2 regions of the Hydrogenophaga electricum genome follow, and region 1 is predicted to be linked to the other one. Evidence: predicted binding sites of a transcription regulator. Region 1 holds the regulator's gene; the other holds the start of a gene.
What was found. Region 1 encodes sigma-54, which starts transcription at its own class of promoters, with help from an activator protein. Its sites were predicted from a motif close to TGGCANGNAANCTGCTTT; they were not measured.
Positions count from the first base shown of each region.

Region 2: a site for sigma-54 is predicted at 2,304-2,321, ahead of glnA (type I glutamate--ammonia ligase). Genes of this name have one in related genera too.

Region 1 is NZ_BSPB01000021.1:25,067-29,549, forward strand. Features, by position in the region: gene QQK43_RS13320 (nitric-oxide reductase large subunit) at 1-1,229, shown strand, start outside; gene QQK43_RS13325 (RNA polymerase factor sigma-54) at 1,292-2,899, opposite strand; gene lptB (LPS export ABC transporter ATP-binding protein) at 2,984-3,733, opposite strand; gene lptA (lipopolysaccharide transport periplasmic protein LptA) at 3,757-4,389, opposite strand.
Region 2 is NZ_BSPB01000047.1:5,306-9,788, reverse strand. Features, by position in the region: gene glnL (nitrogen regulation protein NR(II)) at 1-105, opposite strand, end outside; gene QQK43_RS18670 (hypothetical protein) at 102-620, opposite strand; gene glnA (type I glutamate--ammonia ligase) at 836-2,251, opposite strand; gene QQK43_RS18660 (competence/damage-inducible protein A) at 2,526-3,374, opposite strand; gene QQK43_RS18655 (EI24 domain-containing protein) at 3,371-4,267, opposite strand; gene QQK43_RS18650 (alpha/beta fold hydrolase) at 4,362-4,483, shown strand, end outside.

The DNA of each region.
Region 1 (4,483 bases):
TGTGCGTCGGCTCCTTCATCGGTAACTACCTGGCCATCGCGCAGAAGTTGCCACCAGCCTGGAGCTTCTGGCTCGGCCACCAGGGCTACGAATACGTCGACCTCGGGCGCCTGTGGCAGATTCTCAAGTGGGTCGGTATCCTGCTGTGGCTGGTGCTGATGCTGCGCGGCGTGCTGCCGGCGCTGCTGTCAGGAGAGCGCCGGGCCGCCCCAAGCTCTTCTGCTCCCCTTGGGGGACGGGCCGGGCGAAGCCTGGACCTGGGGGCCAACAGTTCTGATGGCGAAGACAAGAACCTGCTCGCCCTGCTGACCGCTTCGGTCGGGGCCATCGGTCTGTTCTATGGCGCCGGCCTGTTCTACGGCGAGCGCACCAGCCTCACGGTGATGGAGTACTGGCGCTGGTGGGTGGTGCACCTGTGGGTCGAAGGTTTCTTCGAGGTCTTCGCCACCGTGGCGCTGGCCTTCGTCTTCAGCAGCATGGGCCTGGTCTCGCGCCCCATGGCCACCACCGCCAGCCTGGCTTCGGCCTCGCTGTTCCTGCTGGGCGGCATTCCGGGCACCTTCCACCACCTGTACTTCGCGGGCACCACCACGCCGGTGATGGCGGTGGGGGCGGCCTTCAGCGCGCTGGAAGTGGTGCCGCTGATCGTGCTGGGCCACGAAGCCTGGGACAACTGGCGCCTGAAGACCCGTGCGCCCTGGATGGACAACCTGCGCTGGCCCCTGATGTGCTTCGTGGCCGTGGCCTTCTGGAACATGCTGGGCGCGGGCGTCTTCGGCTTCATGATCAACCCGCCCATCTCGCTGTACTACGTGCAGGGTCTGAACACCACACCGGTGCATGCACACGCCGCCCTGTTCGGGGTGTACGGCTTCCTGGCACTGGGCTTCACACTGCTGGTGCTGCGTTACCTTCGCCCGCAGTTCGTTTTCAGCCCCGTCCTGATGCCAACCGCGTTCTGGGGCCTCAACGTCGGCCTGGTGCTGATGATCGCCACCAGCCTGCTGCCCATCGGCATCCTGCAGTTCCACGCCAGTGTCAGCGAGGGCCTGTGGTACGCCCGCAGCGAAGCCTTCCTGCAGCAGCCGCTGCTGCAGACGCTGCGCTGGGTGCGCACCTTCGGTGACGTGGTGTTCATCGTTGGCGCCGTGGCCATGGCCTGGCAGGTGGTGTGGGGCCTGGCCAGCCGCGGCGCACCCGCCACCACGCTGCGCACGCGCACTGCCTGAGCACGCACCGAGCGCCCTGCCTGCCAAAACGCCGCCCTTTGGGCGGCGTTTTTTCGGGTCTGTCAGAGCGCCTTGCGCAGATTGGCCGGGGCGATGCGCAGCGCCTCGCGGTACTTGGCCACGGTGCGGCGCGCGCACTCGATGCCCTGCTCCTTGAGCATGTCCGAGAGCTGGTTGTCCGACAGCGGTTTTTTGGTGTCTTCGGCCGAGATGAACTGTTTGATGAGCGCGCGCACCGCGGTGCTCGACGCGTTGCCGCCGGTTTCCGTGCCCAGCGAAGAACCGAAGAAGTACTTCAGCTCGTAGGTGCCGAACGGCGTGGACATGTACTTGGCCGTCGTCACGCGGCTGATGGTCGACTCGTGCAGGCCCAGTTCGTCGGCGATCTCGCGCAGCACCAGCGGGCGCATGGCCAGTTCGCCGTGCATGAAGAAATTGCGCTGGCGCTCGACGATGGCGCTGGACACGCGCAGGATGGTGTCGAAGCGTTGCTGGATGTTCTTGATGAACCAGCGCGCTTCCTGCAGGCGCTGCTGCATCGCCGCGTGGCCGCCTTCGCTGTCGCGCCCTCCGCGCTGGCCCCGCAGCGCGTTGGCGTACACATCGTGCACGCGCAGGCGGGGCATGACGTCGGGATTGAGCACCACCTTGAAGCCGCGCCCGGCACGCAGCACGATCACGTCGGGCACGACGATGTTGCGCTCCACGTCGACAAAGCGCCGCCCCGGCTTGGGTTCAAGCCCGGCAATCAGGCCCAGGGCGGCGCGCACCGTCTCGTCGTCCGCCCCCGTGAGCGCACACAGGCGCTTGATGTCACGCTTGGCCACCAGCTCCAGCGGTTGCTGGCAGATCGCCAGCGCGATGCGGGCTGCCGGGGTGTTGCGCAGTTCCTGGATCTGCAGCCGCAGGCATTCGGCCAGATCGCGCGCCCCCACACCAGCGGGCTCCATCGCCTGCAGCCAGCCCAGCGCGATGCGCAGTTGCTCTTCGGCCTCCTCGGCCTCTTCAAGCGACGGCAAACCGGTGTCGGGATGGGCCAGGCGCCACCACGCGCGGGCCAGATCACCCAGATCGCCATCCAGATAGCCGTCATCGTTCAGCGATTCGATGAGGAAGAACAGCGCGGCCGCGTCGTCGTCCCCGATGCGCAGCATGCGCGCCTGTTCGTGCAGGTGGTCCTGCAGGCTGATCAGGCTGCGCGCCAGCTCGGCCGCGCTGGCGGTTTCGTCGTCGTCCGACGCGCCGTTGCGCGGCGGCGCGTCACCGCCCCATTCGCTGTCATCGGGCGCGATTTCGACCGTGCCGTCGCCTTCCCAGCTTTCTTCCACGGGGGCCGAGCCGTCGAGCCGGCCTTCCAGGTCGTCGGCCGGGGCGCTTTCATCCGAGGCGGACAGGCGCTCGCCCGCCGAAGCGGCGGCGCCATCATCCGCACCGCTCCCCGACTCGCTGAGCTGTTCGCCCGCGCTGACCGGTGCGTCGGTGGCCGACAGGCCAAACTCCTCGCGCTCGGCGCTTTCTTCCGTGCGCTCCAGGAAAGGGTTCTCGTCGAGCATCTGCTCGACTTCCTGCGCCATTTCGAGCGTGGACAGCTGCAGCAACCGGATCGACTGCTGCAGTTGCGGCGTCAGGGCCAGGTGCTGCGAAACCCGCAGGGAGAGCGACTGTTTCATGCCGCCGCCCGCTCCGCATCACGCCATGCCGGGCGCATGCCCGTCGGAAGCTGTCCGCCAGGTCCGGTCATCCGCATGCTGGCCTCACATCCGGAAGTGTTCGCCGAGATACACCCGACGCACGTCGGCGTTCTCGACGATCTCGGCCGTGGTCCCGCTGGCCAGCACCTGGCCATCGCTGATGATGTAGGCGTGGTCGCAGATGCCCAAGGTTTCGCGCACGTTGTGGTCGGTGATCAGGACACCGATGCCCTTGTCCTTGAGGAAAGCGATGATCTGCTGGATTTCGAGCACGGCGATCGGGTCGATACCGGCAAAGGGTTCGTCCAGCAGGATGAAGCGCGGCCGGGTGGCCAGCGCACGCGCGATTTCCACGCGGCGACGCTCCCCACCCGAGAGCGCCGGTGCGGGCGAATCGCGCAAGTGGTCGACCCGCAATTCCTTGAGCAGTTCGTCGAGACGGTCGTTGATATCGACCGCCGACAGCGGCTCGCCGTTCACATCGTGCTGCAGCTCCAGCACCGCGCGCACGTTCTGCGCCACCGTGAGCTTGCGAAAAATCGAGGCTTCCTGCGGCAAATAGCCCAGGCCCAGGCGGGCCCGCCGGTGGATGGGCAGGCGCTCGATGCGCATGCCGTCGAGTTCGATTTCGCCACCGTCGGCCCGCAGCAGGCCCACGATCATGTAGAACGATGTGGTCTTGCCCGCGCCATTGGGGCCCAGCAGACCGACCACCTCGCCCTTGTCGACCGAGAGCGAGACGTTCTTGACCACCTTGCGGCTGCCATAGGCCTTGCGCAAGCCGCGTGCTTCCAGCCGGCTGCGGACCGCCATCGGCGCCGGGGCCTCCGCCGCCGTCACTGCTTCTGCTCGGGAAGGGTGTTGGTGGACCGCAGTTGGGCGGGCGCTGTGGCGGGTGCCGGCTTCGCCTGCTCGTCCGGGATCGGGGTCAGCATGGCCCGCACACGGCCGGAAGGATTGGACGCGGTGGCGGCAGCGCCGCCCTTGACGGTGTAGACCTCGGTGGCGCTGCTGTAGGTAATCTGGGTGCCCGAGCTCTCGTCGTTGAGCTGGGTGCCCCGGTAACGGCGCATCACCGCCTTGCCGGTGAACACCACGGTTTCGGAGGCGCTTTCGTATTCGATGCGCTCGCCCTCACCCTCGATCCATTCGTCCACGCCTTCGCGTTTCTGCCGGAAGAAAGCCAAGGCATTCGGTCCCCCGACGAGCAGACCGAACTGGTTGCCCTGCGGGTCCTGGCGCACCTCCATGCGCGCACCGCGCATGATGATCGTGCCCTTGGTGGCCACCACCTTGCCGGTGAACACGCTCAGTTGCTTAGCATCTTCATAGCGCAGGCTGTCGGCCTCGATGTTCAACGGCTTGTCCTTGTCGGCCAACTCCGCATGCACGGCGCCCACGGGCAACGCGCAGGCCAAGGCCAGCAACAGGGAGCGGATCGGGAAGCGGGGGTTTTGAAGCACGGGCATGGCAGGTGAGGGCACGAAACTTGCATTCATTGTAGCCTTCACCGGCCGGCGTTCGGCGCGCATGGCCGAACAAATTGCGGGGCCTTTGACCGGC
Region 2 (4,483 bases), on a different contig from region 1:
CAGCAGGTCCAGGGCGTGAAAACGGTGGGACGGCGAGACTGCCGTGGCTGCGCCCTTGCTGGACTTGGAAAGAAGGGGGATGAGTGGCTTTTTCAAGCCCCCTATTGTGCCGTGCTCACACCCGCCGCTGGCAAGCGGGAGAGCTCCCGCCGAATGCTGTTGACATCACTCTCGGCCCGGTCCAGGGAGGCCTTGAGTTCGGCGACCCGGTCCAGATAGCGCTGGTGGTTGCGCCCTTCGATGCCCTGCTTCTCCGGCTCGCCATTGGCATAGGCCTGGCGGGCCGCGGTCAGGCGCTCTTCAGCCTTGCGCAGTTCGGACTCCAGGATGGCACGGGCATCGCTGTCCCGCGCCCGCTGGGCCGGGCTGTCGATGCGGGAAGCGGTGGGCCTCGGTTCGCTCGCGCTGCGCGGCGCGGCAGCGGCCTGCTGCTGCGGTTGCGTGCCCTGCACCACGGTCAGGTTGCCCCCTTCCATGAGCTTGCAACCACGCGCTTTGGCCGCTTCGGCGTTGTTCGTGTACTCGTTGCCACAGCGGTAGATGCGCTCCTGCGCGTGAGCGATCGACAGGGTGCCCATCACAGCCACGGCCAGCGGAAGGAGAAGGGATTTCAAGGGCATCGGATCAACGGAATCGGGGGATCGACAGAGCGGACGCCACCTGCAATGGGTGAAGCCATGCAACGAATGTATCAGTATGACTGAAAAACCCCGCGAAAGTGCCATCCGCCCACCGCCAGCACCGGCCTTTGCCAGCACCCGGAAAAAAGAAAACGGCCCGAAGGCCGTGGGTTCCGTGGACCAGCGGTGCGAAACAGAACCGCACCGCGCTGGCATCACAGGCTGTAGTACATGTCGTACTCGACCGGGTGCGGCGACATGCGGAAGCGCGTGACTTCCTGCATCTTCAGATCGATGTAGGCATCGAGCATCGGGTCAGTGAACACACCACCCTTGGTCAGGAACGCGCGGTCCTTGTCCAGGTATTCGAGGGCCTGATCCAGGCTCGAGCACACGGTCGGGACCAGCTTGTCCTCTTCCGGCGGCAGGTGGTACAGATCCTTGGTGGCGGCTTCGCCCGGATGGATCTTGTTTTCCACGCCGTCCAGACCCGCCATCATCAGGGCCGAGAAGCACAGGTAGGGGTTGGCGGAAGGATCGGGGAAACGCGCTTCGATACGGCGGCCCTTCGGGTTGGCCACGAACGGGATGCGGATCGAGGCCGAGCGGTTGCGGGCCGAGTAAGCCAGCTTCACCGGGGCTTCGAAGCCAGGCACCAGACGCTTGTACGAGTTGGTGCCGGGGTTGGTGATGGCGTTCAGGGCACGGGCGTGCTTGATGATGCCGCCGATGTAGTACAGGGCGAAATCGCTCAGGCCGGCGTAGCCGTCACCAGCGAACAAGTTCTTGCCGTCCTTCCAGATGGACTGGTGAACGTGCATGCCGGAGCCGTTGTCGCCCGCGTAAGGCTTGGGCATGAAGGTGGCGGTCTTGCCGTAGGCGTTGGCCACGTTCCAGACCACGTACTTCAGGACCTGGGTCCAGTCGGCGCGCTCGACCAGGGTCGAGAACTTGGTGCCGATTTCGTTCTGGCCAGCGCCCGCCACTTCGTGGTGGAACACTTCGACGGGGATGCCCAGGGATTCGAGGATCAGGGACATTTCGGCGCGCATGTCCTGCGTGCTGTCGACCGGGGGCACCGGGAAATAACCGCCCTTGACGGTGGGACGGTGACCGCGGTTGCCGCCTTCGAGCTTGGCACCGGAGTTCCAGGGAGCTTCGTACTCTTCGATCTGGAAGCCGACGTTGCCCGGCTCGTTTTTCCAGTAGACGTTGTCGAAGATGAAGAACTCGGGCTCAGGACCGAAGAAAGCCGTATCGCCCAGGCCGGAAGCCTTCAGGTAGGCCTCGGCGCGCATGGCGATGGAGCGCGGGTCGCGCTCATAGGGCTTGCCATCGCTGGGCTCGATCACGTGGCACTGCAGGTACAGCGTGGTTTCTTCGAAGAAGGGATCGATGTTGGCCGTGTTGGCATCGGGGATAAGCAGCATGTCGGATGCTTCGATACCCTTCCAGCCAGCGACCGAGGAGCCATCGAAAGCGTGGCCGGCGGAAAACTTGTCTTCATCGAAAGCCGAGATCGGCACGGTGACGTGCTGTTCCTTGCCACGGGTGTCGGTGAAGCGGAAATCAACGAACTTGACGTCGTTGTCCTTCACCAATTGCATCACGTCTGCGACGGTCTTTGCCATCAAATGCTCCTGTTGCTGAGTGGGTGGTAATCAAAAAAAGAGACCCTTTTGACTAGCATCATTCATGCCATCAGGGCCCGCTGCGCCGCATCACCCGGCTGAACACGGCGCACACGGACGGGGATTATCACCGAGCCCATGCGCCACAAAGGTTCCCGCAGGATCGCTGGCGGCCCTTGTCTGCCCCCTCCAGCCCGCAGCGCGCACTGCACCGGATCGAAAGCACCTCATGCGCACCAAAATGGATCAAACGGACAATCCCAATTTGGTGCATTCAATTTTGCACCATCTCGGGGCCCAAATCGGCCCCGAAGCCGCGCAGCCCAGCCAGCAGCTGCGCGAACGCAGGCGTCACCGCTTCGGGCTCCCCTTTGACCCCCAGTTCGATATGGCGGCCGAATTGCGGGTGGTCGACGCTGGGCAGACTGAACACCTTGACCGCGTGCGCCTGCTCGATGGCCTCCATCAAAGGCGTGAGCGCGGCTTCCATGGCCCCGAACACCACCACCGAGCGCTCCTGCCAGCTGCCCTGGCGGTGCAGATGCCTGTAATCGGTGTCGAGCAGGTTTTCGATCATCGGCCAGGCCATCACCGGAAAACCGGGCACGAAGTGCACCGTGCCGCCGCCAGGACCATCGCACGAGAAGCCGGGGATGCGGTTGTAGGGGTTGGCCACGATCCGGGCCTGCGCGGGGAAGACGCCCATGTTGTAGCGGTGCACGTTGTCGGGCCGCTCCGCGTCGAACACCTCGCCCTTTTCCGCCGCCGTCTCCCGCATGCGCTGTTCGATCAGCGCCCGGGCTTCGGGGTGCAACACCAGCGGCTGACCCAGCGCAGCGGCCGCGCACTGCCGGGTGTGGTCGTCCGGCGTGGCGCCAATGCCGCCGCAGGAAAACACCACGTCCGCCGAAGCAAACGCGTCGCGCAAGGCGGCCGTGATCCGGCGGGGATCGTCCCCCACCAGCAACGACCAGGACAGGGCCAGTCCCCGTGCCTGCAGCAGCTCGACCACCTTGGGCAGGTGCTTGTCGGCCCGTTTGCCCGAGAGGATTTCGTCGCCGACGATGATCAGGCCGAAGGCCGGAGCGGAGGACAGGGAAGCATCGGGGGGCAAGGCACTCAAGAAGGGTCTCCGGAAACAGGGGGCAGAACCGGCGGTTCGGGGCTGGACACTGGCGCCGGGGAACGCATCGCCCCGGCCTCCACCACATCCACGGCGGCGGCCGTGCCCCGCAGGCGCTCCAGTGCGGCCAGGCAGTAGTGCACGAACCAGAGCGAAGCAAACGCCAGCACCAGGGTGTAGATCCAGATGGCCACCGGCACCAGCAGGGGTGCCAGGGCGATGAACAGCGCCCCCGAGGCCCAGAGCACGCTGGGCGCCGCCCCCAGATACCCTGTGAGCACGCCCATCAGCAGCAGGCGCCCCCGGTGCACGCGCATGAGAGTGCGGCGCTCGTCCGCACTGGCGTGCACGGCCAGCGCGTCGAACGCAAACACCCGGTAGGTGAGCCAGCCCCAGATCAGGGGTGGCAGGATCAGCACCAGCGGGGGAATCAGCCACAGCGGCATCGACAGCAACAGCGCCACCAGCGCCATGGCTGTCACGCCCAGGGACCAGAACAGCCCCCCCAGCCAGGTGCCGCCCCGGCGGCGCTCCAGCGTCGGAAAACGCCGCTGCGCCACCAGCTCCACGATCGCCGGCGTCATGAACAGCGCCACCAGCAGCAGGCACAGCAAGACGATGACCGGCGTGGCGATCATGAGCACCAGCAACGGCGCGAACACCGTGCGCATGCCGTCCAGACCGACGCGCTCCAGCCAGCCCAGGAAAGCCTGCATCAAGGCATAGTCGTTCAGCCAGGCGGCTGTGGCCGCCACCGCCGACTCCCAGTAAAAATACCCCAGCCCGAAGGACAGCAGGATCATCAGCACCAGCGGCAGGAACGACAGGCCAATCACCTTGGGATGCAGGCAATAGGCCACCGCGCGCCAGAACGCATCTAACAGCAACTTCATGGTGCCAAGAATACGGCATCCGCCTGGCCTTTGCCGGCCAGGGTCCGGGACGCGGGTGACATCCCGCACGGCGCCGCGGCGCTAGCATCGCGGCATGTCCGAACCCGCTGCCCAGACCGTAAAAATCGAAGGTGTGACGCTGGAAGTCGCCCACATTCCCGGCCCCACCGACCGCGCACCGCTGGTGTTCCTGCACGAAGGCCTGGGTTGTGTGGA